DNA from 4 places in the Kitasatospora sp. NPDC093102 genome. Region 3 is predicted to be linked to each of the others. Evidence: riboswitches for the same ligand, from Rfam matches in the RefSeq annotation. Region 3 holds a riboswitch; each other region holds the start of a gene.

Region 1 (4,921 bases), on a different contig from region 3:
CAACACCCGCCTGGCGCCGTACTACCCCGGCGACACCTACGTCGACTGGGCCGGCATGACCGGCTACTTCACCAACGACGGCCCCAAGACCTTCGAGGCCCTGTACGGCCCGACCATGGCCGAGATCCGCACCTTCTGCAACAAGCCCTTCTTCATCAGCGAGACCGCCGCCGAGCAGGGCAGGCACCAACAGGCCTTCGTCGACCAGCTGTTCTCCGGGATGGAGGCGCACGACGACATCGTCGGCTTCATCTGGTTCAACATGATCAAGCGGGCGGACTGGCGGGTCGAGACCGTTCCGGACACCCTCGCCGCCTTCAAGAAGCGGGTGTCCGCCCCCCGCTACGGCTTCGACATCCGGAACCCATGATGACCAGCGACCTCTCCCCCACCCCGAAGCACCCCGCCGGCCCGGTGTCGGACGTCCCCCCGCCGGACGGCCCGGAGCCCCGTACGCCCGTGCCCGTCGACAACCCCGACGGCGTCGAGCTGGCCCCGTACACCATCCCGCAGGTCCCCGCGATCGGCTGGGACCCGGGCCCCAGCCCCCGCCGCCGCTGGATCGCCCGCGGCCTGCTGGGCGCCGTCCTGACCGTCCAGGCCGCACTCTCGCTGCGCCTGCTGGCCGCCGCGCACCCCGAGGAGGCGGCCGCCATGGTCGTCGGGCGCCAGCAGCTGGCCCACCTGCTGCACGGCACCCCGGTCACCACCGACCTGGTCGACCGGGTGCACGGCTCGCCCTGGCTCTACCCGCCGCTGGCCGGCGCCGCCGCCGACGCCAACGGCATCTGGGGCACCCGGCTGCTCAGCCTCGGCTTCGCGCTGCTGACCACGGTGCTGCTGTACTCGCTGACCAGGCGGCTGTTCAACGAGCGGGTCGCCATCTGCGCCATAGCCGTGTACGCCGTCCTCCAGTCCACCGTCGTGGTCGGCTTCTACGCCGCGCCCGAGTCCCTCGCCGTCCTGCTGGTCGCCGTCGCGGCCTGGACCACGGTGTTCACCGCCCGCCGCCACCCGGCCATGGCCCTGCTCGCCGCCCCACCCACGGCACTGGCCTGCGCCGTGGCCTACTCCGCGGCCTTCGCCGTCCCCGCGCTGGTCGCTCTCGCCTTCGCCTGCGCCCGGCCGTACCATCGGGCCGGCCCGGCCGCCGTGCGCGCGCTGCTGGCGGCCCTCGGCACCCTCGTCCTGCTGCTGCCGTTCGGCACCCTGGGCAAGGTCGCCGGATGGTCGCCCTCGCAGGGCAACGCCCCCGGCTCCACCGGCTCGATCCTGCTCGGCACGCTCCAGTGGGCCGGCCTGTTCACCGTCCTCGCGGTGGCCGGCACCATCGCCTACGCGCGCCGCGAGCAGATGAACGAGCACGACGCACCGGAGAAGGACGCCGTCCCCACCTCCCGGAGCCGGCGCGCCCTGCTCGGGGCCACCCTGACCGTCACGGCCCTGCTGATCCCCGCCGCCCACCTGTGGACCGGCACCTCCGGCGCGTTGTTCCGCCACCTCGGCTACGGCATGCTGCTCGCCGCCCCGCTCGCCGGGGTCGGCCTGACCCGGCTGGTCGGTGCCCACTTCCGCCATCCCCAGCTGGGCATCCTGGTCTGGGTCGCCCTGCTCGCCCTCGGCCTGGAGCAGTCCGCCCTGCGCTACCAGAACGGGCCCGACTCCGGCCGCCTGCTGGCCGTCCTGCGGGCCCACACGCAGCCCCAGGGCCGCTACCTCACCGAGGTCGACGGACTCGCCGAGTACTACCTCGGCAGCGTCTCCAAGCCCGAGCAGTGGGTCTCCGCGCGCACCGGCACGGAGTACCGCGACGGGGCCGGGGTCGAGCATCACGGCGACGACGGCAGCGTGGCCGCGATCCGGGACGGCTGGTTCACGATGGTCGTCCTCGACAGCACCGCGCCGAGGGCCACCGACCGGGCCCTGAGCGAGGCCCTGGCCGTCGCCGGGCACTACCGGCTGGTCGCCCAATTCACGTCGCCGACCGGCGATTCGAGTACGTACAAGGTCTATCTCAAGCACTGACCGGCCGCCCGGCCTACGCACATCCGCGACACGACAGGCACAACATATGGTGCCGCCGCAGTCCGGCGGCACTACATGTATGCTCACTCCTGCTGTCGATGCAGGGGAACCCGGTGCGAATCCGGGACTGCCCCGCAGCGGTGTGCGGGCGGCTCCAGCAGCCGTACCCGCGAGTCCGATGACCTGCCGAACAGTGTGCGCCACGGCCCTCCCGCAGAGGCCGCGCCGGCACCAGCAGTACCCCCTCCGGGCCTCGCGGGCGGGCCGGGGAGTCACCGTCGCGCGACGCCGTCTGCGTTCGCGCCGTGCTCCCCTGCCCAGATCGGCCCGGTGCCCCCGATCACCGCCGCCGATCGCCGCCAGGAGAGAGCGCCTTGACCATCGCCGCCTCAGCCACCCTGCCCGCCCAGGGCTCCGGTACCGCCTTCACCGACCCGACGGTCTCCGACCCCGGCGGCGCCCTGCTGCGGCTGCTCACCGACCGCAGCACCGACCTCACCGAGGTGGACCCCGGCCATGTCGCCGCCGCCGCGCTGCGCGGCCGCCACGCCGGCTCGGACTTCGCCGAGCTGCGCGGGCTGGCCGTGGACGCCGCCGCGTCGATGATCGCCGAGGACCCCCAGTACTCGAAGCTGGCCGCCCGCCTGCTCGCGCTGGAGATCGTCGACGAGGCGACCAGCCAGGGCTCGGTGTCCTTCTCCGCCTCGATCGCCGTCGGCCACGCCGAGGGCCTGATCGGCGACACCACCGCGGCCTTCGTCGCCAAGCACGCCGCCGCCCTGGACGGGCTGGTCGACGCCGCGGGCGACGACCGCTTCGAGTACTTCGGCCTGCGCACCGTGCAGTCCCGCTACCTGCTGCGCCACCCGATCACCCGCAAGGTGATCGAGACCCCGCAGCACTTCCTGCTCCGCGTCGCCTGCGGCCTGGCGGTCGGCGACAGCGAGCAGTCGGTGCGCGAGGTGGCCGAGCTGTACGGCCTGATGAGCCGCCTGGAGTACCTGACCTCCTCGCCGACGCTCTTCAACTCCGGCACCCGCCACCCGCAGATGTCGAGCTGCTACCTGCTCGACTCCCCGCTGGACAACCTGGACTCGATCTACAACCGCTACGCGCAGATCGCCCGGCTGTCCAAGCACGCCGGCGGCATCGGCCTGTCCTACTCGCGCATCCGCTCGCGCGGCAGCCTGATCCGCGGCACCAACGGCAAGTCCAACGGCATCGTGCCGTTCCTGCGCACCCTCGACTCCTCGGTCGCCGCCGTCAACCAGGGCGGCCGCCGCAAGGGCGCGGCCTGCGTCTACCTGGAGACCTGGCACGCCGACATCGAGGAGTTCCTGGAGCTCCGCGACAACACCGGCGAGGAGGCGCGCCGCACCCACAACCTCAACCTGGCGCACTGGATCCCGGACGAGTTCATGCGCCGGGTCAACGCCAACGAGGACTGGTCGCTGTTCTCCCCGGCCGACGTGCCGGAGCTGGTCGATCTGTGGGGCGCCGACTTCGACGAGGCGTACCGCAAGGCCGAGCTGGCCGGCAAGGCCGTCCGCACCATCCCGGCGCAGACCCTGTACGCCCGTATGATGCGCACCCTCGCGCAGACCGGCAACGGCTGGATGACTTTCAAGGACGCCTCCAACCGCGCCGCCAACCAGACCGCGCTGCCGGGCCGCACCGTGCACTCCTCCAACCTGTGCACGGAGATCCTGGAGGTCACGGACGACTCCGAGACCGCCGTCTGCAACCTGGGCTCGGTCAACCTCGGCGCCCACGTGGCTCTTGATGCCCGTGCCGATGACCTGATCAACGCCATGGACTGGGAGCGGCTGGACGCCACCGTGCGCACCGCCGTGACCTTCCTCGACCGTGTGGTGGACATCAACTTCTACCCGACCACCGAGGCCGGGACGTCCAACTCCCGCTGGCGGCCGGTCGGCCTCGGCGTGATGGGCCTCCAGGACGTCTTCTTCAAGCTGCGCATCGACTTCGACTCCGCCGAGGCGAAGCAGCTGTCCACGCTGATCGCCGAGCGCATCATGCTCACCGCGTACGAGCGCTCCGCCGACCTGGCCGAGCAGCTCGGCCGCCACGAGGCGTACGGCGAGACCCGCGCCGCCCGCGGCGAGCTGCACATCGACCACTTCGCGAGCGCCGCCCCGCAGTGGGCCGACCGCTGGACGGCGCTGCGCGCCCGGATCGCCGAGACCGGCCTGCGCAACTCGCTGCTGCTGGCCATCGCGCCGACCGCGACCATCGCGTCCATCGCCGGCGTGTACGAGTGCATCGAGCCGCAGGTGTCCAACCTGTTCAAGCGCGAGACGCTGTCCGGCGAGTTCCTCCAGGTCAACCCGTACCTGGTGCGCGAGCTCAAGGAGCTCGGCGTCTGGGACCAGCAGACCCGCGACGCCCTGCGCGACGCCAACGGGTCCGTCCAGGAGCTGAACTGGCTGCCGTCCGAGGTGCGTTCGCTGTACCGGACGGCCTGGGAGCTGCCGCAGCGCGCGCTGATCGACCTGGCCGCCGCCCGCATGCCGTACCTGGACCAGAGCCAGTCCCTGAACCTGTTCATGGCGGCGCCGACCATCGGCAAGCTCAGCTCGATGTACGCCTACGCGTGGAAGGTCGGTCTGAAGACCACCTACTACCTGCGTTCGCGCCCGGCCACCCGCATCGCCCAGGCCGCGCCGGGTGCCGCCCGTGCCGCCGCGCCGGTGCCCGTGAACACCCCCTCCCTCACCCCGGAGCAGGAAGCCGCCATCGCCTGCTCCCTGGAGAACCCCGAGTCCTGCGAGGCCTGCCAGTGAGCACCCCTGAAGACCGCAAGATGCTGCTCGACCCCGGCTTCGAGCTGACCCTGCGCCCGATGCGCTACCCGTCGTTCTACGACCGGTACCGC
Region 2 (4,921 bases), on a different contig from region 3:
GCCGCCCCGCGTACGCATCCGCCATGCGTCGAGCCTACGAACCCCCGGCCCGAACCGCCCGCCGAGCACCCCCGACAGAACCCCCGGTGCCCCTTGCGCGCCCCCTGCGCGACCGCGCCGTCACTACCGGACACGCGCCGTGGCCCCCGCTCCCCCGCGCGCCGCACCCCGAGCCTCGGCGGTGCCCACCCCTCACCGCCCGCTACCGTTCGTCACCACTCGTTCACCACTCGTCCGGGTCGAACGGGCCCCGCGGCGGTGCGGGATCGTGCTGCCGAAGCCGGGCCGGCAGCCGGTGGGCGGACATGGACGCTTCCTGGCGTCCGGGAATGGGCAGGGCCGGGCTCGCGTTGGAATGCACGAAAATGGCTTCCATTTCGGTGTACGGTCCCGGCCCGACGCACGAGACCCGGCACCCCGGACCCCAGGAGGACGCCCGATGGCCCGCAGCGAACTGCGCCCGGTGATCAAGCTCCGCTCCACCGCCGGCACCGGCTTCACGTACGTGACCCGCAAGAACCGCCGCAACGACCCGGACCGGATGGTCCTGCGCAAGTACGACCCGGCGGCCGGCCGGCACGTCGACTTCCGTGAGGAGCGCTGACCCCGCACACACGAACGGCGCCTCCCCGAGCCCGGGGAGGCGCCGTTCCGTCCGCTCGACGGCTCAGCGCGGCGGCGGGACGGAGACCACCATGGTCAGCCGCAGCACCCGCTCCCCCGTATTGCGGTAGACGTGCGCGTACGAGGCGTCGAAGGAGACCGTGCCGCCGGCCGGCACCGGATGGTCCGCACCGTCGTGGACCAGGGTCAGCTCGCCGTCGCGGGCACGCTGCTGCTCGCGGCCGCCTGAGTCACGAGTTCTCGGGCGTCCAGCGCTGCTCGACCCGGGCGAGCTTCCAGTACCCGATCGCGATCGCCCAGACCACCACGAACAGCCCGGCGATGGCGTAGCCGACGTTGTCCAGCGAGATGTCCGCGATGAACCCGGAGACCGGGTCGGTCAGATCGAGCTTCTCGTGCAGCACCCCGACCAGCTCGATGGTGCCGATGATGAAGGCCACCGCGATCGACAGACCAGTGATGGTCAGGTTGTAGTACACCTTCCGGACCGGGTTGGCGAAGGCCCACTGGTACGCGAAGTTCATGAACGTCCCGTCCAGGGTGTCGAACAGGCTCATCCCGGCCGCGAACAGCAGCGGCAGGCAGACGATCGCGTACCAGGGCAGGCCGGAGGCCGCACCCGAGCCGGCCATCACCATCAGGGTGACCTCGGTCGCGGTGTCGAAGCCCAGGCCCAGCACCATGCCCACCGGGAACATCTGCCCCGGCCGGGTGATCGAACGGGTCGCTCGGTTCAGCACCCGGGCCATGAAGCCGCGCGAGTCGAGGTGCGCCTCCAGCTCCTCCTCGTCGAACCGCCCGGCCCGCATCGCCCGGAACACCTTGAGGATGCCGAGCAGCGCCGCCAGGTTGAGCGCGCCGATCAGGTAGAGGAACGCGCCGGAGGCCGTCGTGCCGACCATCCCGAGCCACTTGTGGGTGGTCGACTCGTCGTCCATCAGCGTGTTCGCCAACTGCGCGCCGCCCGCCACCAGGGCGGCCATCAGCACCACCATCGAGGAGTGCCCGAGGGCGAACCAGAAGCCCACCGAGACCGGCCGCTTGCCGTCCGCCATCAGCTTGCGGGTGGTGTTGTCGATCACCGCGATGTGGTCGGCGTCGAAGGCGTGCCGCATGCCGAGGGTGTACGCGGTGATGCCCAGGCCCACCCCGAAGACCTGGGTGCCGACCGCGTACTTCTCGGGTGCGACCAGGAAGATCAGCGTTCCGAAGGCCACCACGTGCATGGCCAGGATCACCGTCATCAACCCGGCCGTACGGACGGTGTCCTCGCGCCGCCATCTGAAGGCGGGCAGGACGGAAGGGGCCGTCTTCGCCCCGGCGGCAACGGTTTCGGGCAGGGTCATCTGCAGATCACGCTCCAGCACCTCGTGGAAAACCTCGTGAGATGCCGTGGCCGGTCTCCTGGCTTACGGGACGCCCGTACCCGCCTTCCCAGGCGCGCGAGGCGCCCAGTGGCTCCGTGGGTACGGCCGACGTTCCTCCGCAGGCGGAGGAACGACCCGATCACAGTGGCGAGGGCCGCTCCGGGCTGGGACCCCTGAGGGTCCGTCACCGGTCTTCCCGAGCACCACGGCGGGCTACACCGTAGGGGCCGGGCCCGACCCGTGCAAGGCTGCGCACCTGCGCAGGTGTCCAGGATCACAGGGATCCGCCTGCAAGAATGTCCGCATGCATCTCGTACCGGCCGACCGCGCGGGCCACCGCACCATCGACGGGCACCGGGTCTGCGAGGCCATCGCCGCGATCGGCGACCCCGCGCACGTCCGGTCCTGGGCCGAGCGGTTCTCCCTGCTCGCCGACCCCGGGCGGCTCGCCCTGCTGCTGGCCCTCCACCGGGCCGGCCCGCTCGCCGTCACCGACCTCGCGGTCGCCACCGGCATGCGCGACCCCGCCGTCTCCCAGGCCCTGCGGCTGCTCCGCACGGCCGGCGTGGTCACCGGCGACCGAGACGGACGAGTGGTGCGCTACCGGCTCGTGGACGACGCCATGCGCCCCCTCCTGGACGAGTGCGCCGCCGCCGAGCACCACGAACCCAGCGCGGCCGCGGGCTGACTCCCCCTCGGGCCGGCCGATTCCCGGGAAGGGCGCGGCGCGCCGGAGGCCGCCCCTGCCAGTACGATCATGGTGTGCCGTCCCACCCCCACGCCTGGCCCGCCGACCGCTGGAACACCGACCCGGTCAAGGCCCGCGTGCTGGCGGTCGCCCGCACCCTCACCTCCGCCACCCGGGTCCTGGACGTCCTCTCCCTGCTGGGCCCGCACGGCATCGACCTCTACTTCACCGTCAACCCCGGTTCCGCCTTCGCCGACCGCGCCCTGGACGAGTACCTCCACGGCCTGCCCGGCTTCACCGTGCTGGACTGGGAGGACGCCGTCCGCCGCCACTTCGACCTGGCCGTCGCCTGCGCCGTCCACTCCTCCATGCACCGCCTGGACGCCCGCCTCGTCGTCCTCCCGCACGGCGCCGGCTACAACCGCCTGGTCACCGAGTCCACCGGCGACACGATCAGCGCCGCCGGCCTGTCCCGCAACGAACTCACCCACCGCGGACGGGTGTTCGTGGACGTCCTCGGCCTCTCCCACCCCGAACAGCTGGACCGGCTGCGGATCTCCTGCCCCGAGGCGCTCGACGTCGCCAAGGTGGTCGGCGACCCGTGCTTCGACCGGATGCTCGGCAGCCGGCGCTCCCGCGACGGCTACCGCGCCGCGCTCGGCGCCACCGGCGACCGACGGCTCGTCGTCGTCAGCTCCACCTGGAGCGAGCACTCGTTATTCGGCAGCCGTCCCGACCTGCCCCAGCGGCTGGTCCGCCAACTGCCCGCCGACGAGTACACGGTGGCCGTCGTCCTGCACCCCAACGTGTGGAGCCGCCACGACCCCGAGGCGCTGCTCGACGACGCCCGCCGGATGGGCCTGCGCCTGATCCCGCCCCACCAGGGCTGGCAGGCCGCACTCGTCGCCGCCGACTGCGTGATCGGCGACCACGGCTCGGTCACCGTCTACGGCGCCGCCCTGGACCACCGCACCGTGCTCGTCGCCACCGGCGCCGCCGAACTCGACCCGCGCTCCCCCAGCTACGCCTTCGGCCAGGCCGCACCCGTCCTCGACCCGGACGGGGACCTCGCCGCCCAACTCGAACTGGTCCTGGCCCAGGACCCGGCCGACCTGAGCGGCATCACCGGCCGATCGCTCGCCCACCGCGGCGAGTCCGCCCGGCTGCTGCGCCCGCTGCTCTACTCCTTCCTGGAAGGACTGGACGAACCCCGGGACGAACCGGCCCTCCTGCCCTACCCCAAGCCCGTCCCATGCCCCGCGGCCACCGAGGGGCCCACCGCGTACGACGTCGAGGGCACGAGCAAGGGCACGGACGTCAGCCTCCGGCGCTACCCCTTCGACCCGAACGACCACACCCCGCGCGGCTTCCACGCCCTGACCGACGAACACCCGGGCGACGCCCTGCGCTACACCGCCGAGGTCCTCGCCCGCACCGAGGTGCACGCCGAACGCCCCGCCACCCGCTGGCTCGCCGACACCGTCGCCGAACTCCCCGGCCTCGCCGTCGCGGTGGCCGCCCTCGGCCCGGCCCGCCATCTGCTCCGGCTGCGCACCGGCCTGCTGTTGGAGGCCCGCGCCGAACGGGAGTGGGGCTGCCCCGACCCCGGCATCGACCCGCTGCTGCTCGGCTCCGCCGTGGCCTGCTGGCTCGCCGACGGCGGTGACCCGGCCGGCCTGCCCGAGCACGGGCTCACCGTCCGCACCGGACGGCACCACACCCGGGTGTCCTTCCGGACGGGGCCCTAAGCCGACAGCTGCCGCAGCCGCTCGCGGCTGTGCTCGGCCAGCCCCTCGTCGTCCAGCTCCTCGGCGAGGGCGAGGAGCAGGGTGTGCGCCTGCGCCTCCTTCGCGTACTGGCTCCGCCTCTCGGCCTGCCGGGCACAGTCCTCTGCGTGGGCGACGGCGAGGTCCAGCTGCCCGAGCGCCCGGTGGGCGCGGGCGCGGACCAGCGGCAGTTTCATCAGCATGTCGTCGTCCCCGGTGGCCACGGCCCGCCCGGTGGCCCCGGTCAGCACGGTCAGCGCCTCCTCGGCGCGCCCGTCGGCGATCAGCGCCTGCGCCAGGTTGTAGCTCTGGACGATCTCGCCGTGGTCGTCGCCCCGGTTCTCCGCCAGGGCCAGCGTGAACCGCTCCACCGCGTCGCCCGGGCGGCCGTCGGCCAGGCAGAGCAGGCCGTCGGTCTCGTAGAGCACCCCGATCACCTGACGGTCGGTCACCAGCGGCACCTGCTCCGTGGCGAG
Region 3 (4,921 bases):
GTTGCGTTTCTTGTACCGCTCCTCGTCGAAGCCCGGTGGCCGCCCGCCGCGCGAGCCCTTGCGCAGGCGGGCGGCCCGGCTGTCGGTCTTCTCCGGGATCGTGTGCGGGATGCCGCGCCTGCGCAGGTAGGCGCGGCAAGGGCCGTTGCTGTAGGCCTAATAGGCGTCGTGGGTCGGCTTTTTGGCGGTCCTGGCAGGGGCGGGGCGGGACGTCTGGTCTGTAAGCGGCGCCTGGGAGCGCTTCGACAAGAGGGACGCATGCGCGGCCCCTGCCGTTTGGTACGCGGTCGTCGTACGGTGCCGTTGTTCGAGCCGTTCCCAGGGCCACCTCCTGATCAGCCGGAGCCGTGGAGCTCTTCACGAGAGCGAGGACCCCGGGGGCAGCTGGGGCCACGGACGGCTGATGAGGTGGTGCGCCCGCGAGCGCTTCTGTTAGGTCGCCGGGTGGTCCTGCCGCGGCTCGACGCCGACGGACAGCGAAGGCTCGGAAGGGGTGCGCATGCACGTGACCTGCGGGATCGACTGGGCCGAGGACCATCACGACGTGGCGGTGGTCGACTCCGAAGCCCACCTGCTGGGCAAGCTTCGGATCAGTGATGACGCGGCAGGCTTCCAGGACCTGCTGCGACTGCTTGCCGAGCACGGCGACAGCCCGGACGATCCGATCCCGATCGCGATCGAGACCTCACGCGGGCTCCTGGTGGCTTGTCTGCGGGCTTCCGGGCGTCGGGTCTTCGCAATCAACCCGATGGCCGTGGCGCGCTACCGAGACCGGCACGTCGTCTCTCGCAAGAAGTCCGACCACCAGGACGCCGTCGTGCTGGCGAACATCCTGCGCACCGACGCCGAACTCCACCGGCCTCTACCGGGCGACTCCGACCTGGTCAAGGCGATCGGCGTCCTTGCCAGGGCCCAGCAGGACGCGGTCTGGGACCGCACCCGGGCCCACAACCGTCTGCGATCGCACCTGCGCGAGTACTACCCGGCGGTCCTGGAGGCGTTCGCTGGCAAGCGCGAGCGGCTGCTGTCCCGTGAGGCCCGCGCGATCCTGGCAATCGCCCCCACCCCGGCCGAGGCCGCCAAGCTCACCCGCAGTCGGCTCAAGGCTGCCGTCATGCGGGCCGGCCGCCAGCGCCGGATCGAGGCCGAGACCGACCGGCTGCTCGAGGTGTTCCGCCAGTCCTGGCTGCACCAACCGGCCCTGGTGGAAAGAGCGATGGGACGCCAGACACTCGCTCTGCTCGGCCAGCTCGAGGCGGCCTGCCAGGCCTGCGACGACCTGGCGCGCGCCACCGAGGAGCTCTTCCTGCAGCATCCCGATGCGGAGATCATCACGAGCTTTCCGGGCCTGGCCGTGCTCACCGGCGCCCGGATACTCGCCGAGATCGGCGACGACCGCACCCGGTTCGACACCGCTCGGGATCTGAAAGCGTATGCCGGAAGTGCCCCAGTGACGCGGGAGTCCGGCAAGAGCCGGCGCGTCAGCCATCGCCGGATCAAGAACAGTCGCTTGGCCGCAACCGGCAGGCACTGGTCCTTCGCAGCGCTCACCGCCTCGCCCGGCGCCCATGCCCACTACAACCGGCGACGGGAGACCGGTGACCGCTACTACGCGGCCCTCCGTCACCTGTTCAACCGCATGCTCGGTCAGCTCCACCACTGCTTGACCAGTTGCCAGAAGTTCGATGAAGCGATCGCATTCGCTCCGCCGAAACCGTCACCACTCGCTGCAGCTGCTTGACCCGATATCTGCATGGGGTGTCTTGTCCGCGGCCAGGCTGTCGGGCGTCTTGCGGGGCCTGCCCAAGCCGGTCCGCGGGACGCGGATCTTCTCCAGCACGGGCTCGAACTGCGTGCAGTCCGCCCGCTGCCCCGGCGTGACGACCAGGGACAGCGGACGGCAGCGGCCGTCCGCGCTCAGGTGGACCTTGGTGGTGAACCCGCCGCGCGAGCGGCTCAGGCCCTCGCCTCCAGCACCACCTCCACCAGGCGGGCAACGAGGCTCTGCCACGGCGTCTCGTCCTGGTGTTCCCCTGGCCCAGCCCCCTTTGGCCCGAGGGCCGGTGGCGGGTCAGCGCGGGCACCGGCCGCATGCTGGTGGGCCCGCACGATGGTCGAGTCGACCGAGATGTCCCAGTCGATGTCGCCGGCCGCGTCCGCTTCGGCCTGCACCTGCTGGAGCAGGCGTTCCCAGGTCCCGTCGGCCGACCACAGCCGGTGCCGCTCGTAGACGGTCTTCCACGGCCCCAACCGCTCCGGCAGATCACGCCACTGAACACCAGTGCGCACCCGGTGCAGAATCCCGTCGATCACCTGCCGGTGATCCCGCCACCGGCCACAACGCCTGTTGCTGACCGGCAGGAACGGCCGCAGCCGCTCCCACTCCTCATCCGTCAGATCACCCCGCCCCATGCCCAGCACAACGAGCAAGGCAACCGATAGTCACATGATCGGGCGGACAAGTCCTAAGCGATGGCGAAGTCGCGGACGGTCTTCTTCCAGGGGGTAGTCGGGGCGGTGTTCGGGGTGGCAGGCCCCGATGGCGCAACGCCTACACAGACCTCTGGACTTACTAGGACGTCCAACTATATGGTCGACGGCAGGTCCGCGGTGTCAGGGAAGCCGGTGTGAGTCCGGCACGGTCCCGCCACTGTGACCGGGGAGTTCGTCCTCGCAGATGACGGCCACTGGCAGCCAGCCGGGAAGGCCTGAGGGCGTGCGGTGATCCGGGAGTCAGGATACCGGCCGCGGGTGGTTCGTGTTTTCCACGAGGATGGAGACGACACGCATGACTCCGGGCTGCTCCCGTTCCACTGCTCCTGGTTGTCCCGTGCCGACGGCTGCCGGGGCGCCCACACCCTGACGGTCCGTTCTACCGCCGCACGCCCGTGCCGAGGGGCGCACCACCGTGCGCCCGCTCGCGGTCGGCGGCCTCCATTCCTCCTCTCCCCATCCCTGTCGAGAGAAGGAACCGATGGTCCGTGAACTGACCCACTTCGTCGCCGGCAAGCCCACCGCCGGCACCTCCGGCCGCTACGGGGACGTCTTCGACCCCAACACCGGCCGGGTGCAGGCCCGGGTGCCGCTGGCGGACCGCGCCGAGGTCGAGGCGGTGATCGCCGACGCGGCCCAGGCACAGCCCGTGTGGGCGGCCTGGAACCCGCAGCGGCGGGCCCGGGTGCTGTTGCGCTTCCTCCAACTGGTCGAGCGGGAGAAGGACGAACTCGCCCGGCTGCTCTCCGCCGAACACGGGAAGACCGTGGCCGACGCCCACGGCGACATCCAACGCGGCCTGGAAGTCGTGGAGTTCGCCGCCGGCATCCCGCACCTGCTGAAGGGCGAGTTCAGTGACAACGCCGGGACGGGCATCGACGTGTACTCGATGCGCCAGCCGACCTGCCCCACCTGCACTCCTTCACGAACGGCCTGGAACTCGACCGCGCCGCCGTCGACGCCGGACTCACCCTCCCGTACCACAACGGCCGCACCGAAGGCGTCAACACCCGCACCAGGAGGATCATGCGCCAGATGCACGGCCGCGCCGGATTCGACCTCCTCCGCCACCGCGTCCTCCTCCCGCAATGAGGACGCAGCGTCACCACCGACTACGGAACAGAGCCGGAATCCTGATAGTCCCTACCGGTCCCCTCGGGTGACAGCGGGCCGGCTACGTCGCCCGGATGTTCTGGTCGGGGGCGTGCCCCTCGGCCGCGCGTTTGAGGATGTCGATGGTGAACGGGTGGTGGACCCTGCGGAGATCGTTGAAGTCGAGGAGGGCCTTGGCGATGTCGAGGAGGTCACAGACGTCTTCGGGGCGGGGGTCGGGGATACCGAGGACCACGGTGGTGAGGGCCTCGGGGGAGGGGGTGGTGGTACCGGGGGTGAGGAGGGGGGTGAGCGACTGGAGGGCTCGGAGGGTGTCCGGGGTGATGGGGTAGTTGACGTCGATCAGGGTGTGGGCGAGGCCGAGCAGCTCGGTGTCGGTGGCGGGCGTGGTGCCGAAGACGTGGCGGCGCAGGCGGGTGAGCGGGTCGCGGGGGTCGAGGCGGGGGCGGAGGGTGGTGGCGGCCTCGGTGAGGTGTGTCGCGAGGTGGACGTTGAACCGTGCGGCAGCGGACCCCTCGGAGGGCAGGCCGGTGCGCTCAAGCAGTTCCTGAGGCCCGGGTTTCTGCCGCGAACCGGGTTGCCGCTCGACGGGAGGCTGTTTGGCGCGGGTGGTGTTCGGCCGGGTGGTGAGGCGCGTGCCCCGGGTGGCCGAGCCGGGTGCGGTGGTGTTCGGGGGAGTCGGCGGGACTCCGGCCGGGGCGGTGCGGGGGCGTTCGGGCCGGGCGGGGGCCGGGGCTGTCGGTCGATGGCTGCGGGCGCGGTGTGAGGAGGGCACGGCGGGTTCGGGTGTGCGCCTGTGCGGGGTCACAGGGCTTGGGACTGGACCGGTACGACCGGACCCGGGCGTGCGGGTGCGGTTCGTGGCACCAGGCGGGTGCGGTTCTTCCGTGGCGGGCAGTGCGACGGTGGGCAGGCGGAAAGCCCGTGGCGCGACTCCGGTGCCAGCTCTGCGGGCAGCAGGGGTGGTGTCGTCGAAGCGCGTGCCGGTCTTCACCACCGGTCGGCGCGTGACGGCCGGGCGCGCGGAACCGGGTGGGGTGTCGAGGTCCTTGCGCGCGGGGGCCGTGGTGGCGCTGATGGCGGGTTCGTTGCGGAGCGAGCCGCGCTGGTAGGCGACGACGGTGCGGGTGACGGCCTCCACGACGGGCCTGGGTAGCGGACGGCCGTTGGGGGTCGTGACGGAGTGGATGCTCAGCAGGCGGGCCTCGGAACCCGGCAGCGGCAGCGGCTTGGTGGGGTCGTAGGTGCGGAGGTCGATGCTCGGTGCGATCTTTCGCAGGATGTCGGCGGTCTTCCGCCGGTAGACGCGGATGGT
Region 4 (4,921 bases), on a different contig from region 3:
GGCCGAGCAGCACCACCTGGCTCCGGCCGTCCGCGCCCGGCTTCAGCAGCACCGGGTTCATCGCCGCCTCCGGCTCCACCCGGGCGGCCTGCGCCTGCATCGCCTGGGCGCGGCCGATCTCGGCGCCGTCGGCGGTGACGAAGGAGTTGAGCGACATGTTCTGCGCCTTGAACGGCGCGACCCGCACGCCCTGGCGGGCGAGCCAACGGCAGATCCCGGCCGTCACCACGCTCTTGCCCGCGTCCGAGGTCGTCCCCGCGACCAGCAGCGCGTTCGTCATGCCCTTCCCCTCTTCCCCAGGAACGCCCGCAGCAGGACGTGCCCCGCGACCGTCGTACCCAGCGCCAGTGCGCCCACCCGCCGGGAGAGCGCGCAGGCCCGCTCGATGTCGTCCACCGTCACCGGCCGCAGCTCTGCGCCCAGGACCGGCCGGTGCTCGATCCGCTCGCCGTACTGCAGCGTCCCGCCCAGCCGCACGCCGACCGCGCCGGCGAACGCCGACTCCGCCTGGCCCGCGTTCGGGCTCGGGTGCGCGGAGCCGTCGCGCCGCCAGACCCGCCAGGCCGTCCGGGGCTCGGGTGCGGCGGCCACCGTCAGCAGCGCCGTCAGCCGGGCTCCCGGCCAGCCCGCCAGGTCGTCCAGCCGGGCCGAGGCCCAGCCGAACCGGGCGTAGCGCGGCGAGCGGTGGCCCACCATGGCGTCCAGGGTGTTCACGGCACGGAAGGCCAGCAGGCCGGGGGTGCCGGCCAGGGCGCCCCAGGTCAGCGCGTTCACCACGGCGTCGGCCGTGTTCTCGGCCACCGACTCGACCACCGCCCGGGCGATCTGCTGCCCGTCCAGCGCGCTCGGATCCCGCCCGCACAGGTGCGGCAGCCGCTCGCGGGCGGCCGCGAGGTCGCCCGCGGTCAGCGAACGGCCGATGGTGCGCGCCTCCCGGGTCAGCGAGGTGCCGCCGAGCACCGTCCAGGTCGCGGCCGCCGCCAGCGCAGCCCGGCCCAGCGGGCGCCGGCCCACCGTACGGTCCAGGGCGAGCGCGCCCGCCGCCACCGCGCCCACGCACAGCGCCGTGTACCCGGCCCCGGCACCGCGGTCGTCGCGCCACAGCCTCCGCTCCAGCCGGGTCGCGGCGGTGCCGAAGACGGCGACCGGGTGGCCCCGGCGGGGGTCGGCGAAGCGGGCGTCGGCGGCGTAGCCCGCGACGGCGCCGAGCGCGAACGCGGCGGCGCAGGTCAGCGTGCGCGGAGACGGAGAAGGTGCCGGCGGGGTCATCGGTGGCACGGCGGAAGGCAGCTCGGAGTCCGGCGGGGCGGGGCAGCCTGCATCGCGTGCGTGTCCTCACTCAGGGTCCGCGCCCTGGATCGACGTGACGGGGGCGAGAGTCTCCTGGCTTCCGGGTCGAACGCACTCCCGGAGCCTTCCAGCGGCCGTCGACGGCCCGCCGTGGCGATGTTCCGAGCGTGCTCCCCGGTGACAGTGGCGGGACCGCGCCGGACTTCCACCGGCTTCCTCTCCATGCCTCCGTTTGGCCCCAGGATCCCATCACGGGCCCGAACCGGGAGTCAACCGAGGTCGCGGAGGGGTTGGTCACACGCGGGCGCCGCCGACTGACACCCTGTGGGATCGCCCAGCGCGGCATCGGCCCGGTGCCGCTTCGCGCGTTCGGCGGCCGGTGCCGTATCGCGCTCCACGGCGGCCTTCCGGTGGCATGCTCCGCGGAAGGCCCCCCGTCGCCCCATCGTCGACTCCTTCACCGCCCGCTGCCGGCCTCTCCCCGGCACCGTCGGGTCGCCGCTGGGGTCACCCGGACGGCCTAGCCCGGTGGCCGGGCGGGCGGGGCGCCGGTGGACTGGTGCTCGAACACCGTCCGGTCCGTGACCAACAGAGCGGGGAGCGAAATGCGATGGGGAACCGCCGCCGTCGTGGCGGCCGCAGCGGTCGGGGCCGCCGTGCTGGTGATCGGCCGTCGGGCCTCCGAGCAGATGGTCCGTCCGGCGACCGCCGTCCAGGAGTCCGGTCCGATCCTGGTCCACAGCCTCGCCCCCGGCCGGGTCACCTTCACCCGCAGCCCCGAGAGCCTGCGCCCCGGCCGCTGGGCGGTCGAGTGGGCGGACGGTGGGCACGCGGTCGTCGAGGAGGTCCTGCGCAGCGACGAACGGGGCGTCACCCGCCGCCTGGTCCGTGCCGACCGGGGCACCCTCACCGCCGGTACCGAGGTCCGCCTCACTCCCCGGGTCCACCTCGGCGACCCCACCGAGGCGTTCGGCCTCGCCTTCGCCGACACCATCGCCGAGGGCGAGCTCGGTGCGCTGCCCGCCTGGCAGCTCGACGGCAAACGCGGCACCTGGGTGATCCTGGTGCACGGCCCCGAAGCCGACCGCCAGCAGACCCTCCCGGTGCTCCCCGTCCTCGACCGGCTCGGCCTGCCCGCCCTCGCCGTCACCTACCGCGGCGACCAGGGCGCCCCCGCCTCCCCCGACGGGCTGACCCATTTCGGCGAGACCGAGTGGCGAGACATCGAGTCGGCGGTAGGGCTGGCGTTCGACAGCGGTGCGGGCGCGGTGATCCTCTACGGCTGGTCCCTCGGGGCGACCACGGTCCTCCGGACGGCGGCCCGCTCCGCCTGGTCGCACGCCATCCGCGGGCTGATCCTCGACTCGCCCGTGCTCGACCTCCCGGCCTCCGCCCGCCGGGACGCCGCCCGGGCCGGCTTCCAGGGCGTCGCCGCCGAACTCGGCGCCCTCGCCGCCGAGGGCCGCACCGGCGTCGACCTCGCCGACTTCGGCCGCATCGCCGAGGGCACCGACCTGCGCGTGCCCACTCTCCTGCTGCACAGCCCCGAGGACCGGATAGCCCCCTTCGGCAGCGCGGAGAAGCTGGCTGCCGCCCGCCCCGACGTGGTCAGCCTCCAGACGTTCCCCGGCGCCGACCACGCCACCCTCTGGAACACCGCCCCCGACCACTACACCGAGCTCCTCCGCCGCTGGCTCACGCCGCTGCTGTAGCCCCCCCTGGCCGTGCGAGCGGTTTCGGCTGAGCCCCACCGGGTTTTCCGGCGAGGATTCCGCCGTCCACGAATGAACGTTTCTGCCTTTTCGCCGGGCATGCGCGAAAAGTCGGCCGGTCCGACTTCTCGTGCAGCATGACCCCGCCACCCCGTCCGCCATCCGTCCGGATTCGGGCTGGACAGTCCCGCGGGAAGTCGGCGGAGCGGATTCCCCGCGCGAAAAGCCCCCTGCCGTCAGGGGCGACAATTGGACCGACCCCTTACCCCCCACCCGTACGCACGGTGATCGGTCGAGCATTCTCGGCGACCGGGGTGGCGCCAGTGGCATGGCCGGGTCACACGTTTCCAGCCAGGCGGTTTGCCGCTGTTGCCCGATCTTGCGGAGGTGCCGCCGCCGGTCGCCCGGTCGTACGGACAACCGGATGTGACAGAAGGCCGGTACAAGGGGAAGACTGCTCGACGTGACGTCTCGGAACCCGCGCGACCGTGATGCCCCGCTCCCACCGACGATCGGTACCGGTGCGACGGTGACCCGTCTCCCCGGAACGGCCCACCGGCCCACCGGTGGCAGGCCGGGCGGGGCGGGTGTCCCCCGTAACGGAGTACCCCGGCGACGAGGGCCCGCTCCGGCTCCCGGGCGGGGTCGGGTTCCCGTGCCGGAGGGCTTCCCGGCACCCGCCGAGCTGGCGCCGCTGGCCCGACGGATGCTGGTGGACGCCGTGCGGGTCGCCCGCTGGGCCGGCGAGCTGGCCGAGGTCGACAAGCGCGGTGAGCTGCTCCCGGAGGACGCCCGCGCGGCGGGCCGGGCACTGGCCATGACGGTCGGCGCCGCCGCCAAGGCGTGGGGGCAGGCGCTGCTGGTGGGCCTGGTGGAGGCCCGTGACGGCGGAGCCGGCCCCGGCTGGCGGCTGCACGCCTGGGAGCACGACGACGAGGCCGTGGTTCGCGGCTGGTCGGCGCTGTTCGACGCCTGGACCCTGCTCGCCCCGGTGCCGCCCGCCGCGCTGCGCGGCGTGTTCGCCGTACTGGCCGGGCAGGCCGTGGACCAGGCCCCGCAGCTGCTCTCCTTCCTGCACCTGGTGGACGGCCCGGTCGCCGAGAGCGAGCTGCTGGAACTGCTGCGCCGTGGCCTGGACGAGCGCCGGGTCGGCGCCGGCCTCGGCGGACCGGGCCTGTCGCCGGTGCCGCACGCGGCCTCGGCCGTTTCCGCTGTCCGCGGCACCTGCCGCGCGCCGCAGATCGACACCCCGGCCGCGCCCTCGGACGTGGCCGCTGTCCTGGACTGGATGCTGGACGGCCTGGCGGCCGTCGGCGCCCTGGTGCGCAGGAACGATGCCGCGGAGCTGTCGCCGCTCGGCCACTGGGCGGTGCGGGCGAAGCTGGAGGAGATCTGCACGGTCGCACAGACCGCGGCCGGGCACATCGAGCAGAGCGCCTTCGAGCTGCTGAACGCCTGTGCGGACTACTCGCCGGGCCCGGCCCGCGCCGAGTTCCGGGCCTGGGTCGCGGCCCGGCCGGCGGACCGGGCGGTGGGCGAGCTGCTGGAGGCCGCGCAGGGCGACGACGCACTGGTGCGCGGGCTGGCCTTCGAGGCGCTGCGGGTGGCCGGCGGTCCGGCCGAGCAGGCGGTGCGCGCGGCGGTGGACGAGCCGGTGCTGCGCCCCTACGCATTGCTGTGGCTGGCGGAGCGCGCGGACGAGGGCGTCTCCCCGGCGGACGTGCTGGGCGCGGAGGACGCGGCCTGGCTCTGGGTGGACACCGCGGCCGCGGTGCTCGACCACGGCGAGACCGAGCTGCTGGTGGGCCACGTCGAGGGCGCCTCGGCGGGCGACCCGGTCCGGCTGTTCGCCCGGGCCCGGCAGTCCGGGCACCCGCGGGCGGCCTCGGTGCTGACGGCGGTCTCGGGTGTGCACCCGG

The links. A riboswitch is a leader RNA that binds a small molecule or an ion and turns the genes downstream of it on or off. The one in region 3 is predicted to bind cobalamin.
Region 1: it holds a riboswitch for cobalamin, as region 3 does, so the genes downstream of both, AB0O11_RS06710 (ribonucleoside-diphosphate reductase subunit alpha) here and AB0O11_RS34000 (aldehyde dehydrogenase family protein) in region 3, are expected to answer to the same signal.
Region 2: it holds a riboswitch for cobalamin, as region 3 does, so the genes downstream of both, AB0O11_RS12760 (HoxN/HupN/NixA family nickel/cobalt transporter) here and AB0O11_RS34000 (aldehyde dehydrogenase family protein) in region 3, are expected to answer to the same signal.
Region 4: it holds a riboswitch for cobalamin, as region 3 does, so the genes downstream of both, AB0O11_RS31010 (cobalamin biosynthesis protein) here and AB0O11_RS34000 (aldehyde dehydrogenase family protein) in region 3, are expected to answer to the same signal.

The regions. Positions count from the first base shown of each region.
Region 1 covers NZ_JBFBFA010000003.1:225,433-230,353, reverse strand. Annotated here, with positions in the region: gene AB0O11_RS06720 (glycosyl hydrolase) at 1-370, shown strand, start outside; gene AB0O11_RS06715 (glycosyltransferase family 39 protein) at 367-2,025, shown strand; cobalamin riboswitch at 2,072-2,231, shown strand; gene AB0O11_RS06710 (ribonucleoside-diphosphate reductase subunit alpha) at 2,424-4,829, shown strand; gene AB0O11_RS06705 (ribonucleotide-diphosphate reductase subunit beta) at 4,850-4,921, shown strand, end outside.
Region 2 covers NZ_JBFBFA010000007.1:126,590-131,510, forward strand. Annotated here, with positions in the region: gene AB0O11_RS12745 (aminopeptidase P family protein) at 1-25, opposite strand, end outside; gene rpmG (50S ribosomal protein L33) at 440-604, shown strand; partial or broken gene AB0O11_RS12755 (cupin domain-containing protein) at 668-823, opposite strand; gene AB0O11_RS12760 (HoxN/HupN/NixA family nickel/cobalt transporter) at 855-1,970, opposite strand; cobalamin riboswitch at 2,001-2,214, opposite strand; gene AB0O11_RS12765 (metalloregulator ArsR/SmtB family transcription factor) at 2,296-2,679, shown strand; gene AB0O11_RS12770 (hypothetical protein) at 2,754-4,427, shown strand; gene AB0O11_RS12775 (AAA family ATPase) at 4,424-4,921, opposite strand, start outside.
Region 3 covers NZ_JBFBFA010000048.1:7,116-12,036, forward strand. Annotated here, with positions in the region: partial or broken gene AB0O11_RS33985 (IS5/IS1182 family transposase) at 1-156, opposite strand, end outside; gene AB0O11_RS33990 (IS110 family transposase) at 500-1,741, shown strand; partial or broken gene AB0O11_RS33995 (IS5 family transposase) at 1,763-2,412, opposite strand; cobalamin riboswitch at 2,574-2,765, shown strand; partial or broken gene AB0O11_RS34000 (aldehyde dehydrogenase family protein) at 2,975-3,388, shown strand; partial or broken gene AB0O11_RS34005 (ISL3 family transposase) at 3,383-3,585, shown strand; gene AB0O11_RS34010 (protein-glutamine glutaminase family protein) at 3,668-4,921, opposite strand, start outside.
Region 4 covers NZ_JBFBFA010000037.1:68,499-73,419, forward strand. Annotated here, with positions in the region: gene AB0O11_RS31005 (cobyric acid synthase) at 1-280, opposite strand, end outside; gene AB0O11_RS31010 (cobalamin biosynthesis protein) at 277-1,269, opposite strand; cobalamin riboswitch at 1,377-1,510, opposite strand; gene AB0O11_RS31015 (alpha/beta hydrolase) at 1,896-3,002, shown strand; gene AB0O11_RS31020 (hypothetical protein) at 3,658-4,921, shown strand, end outside.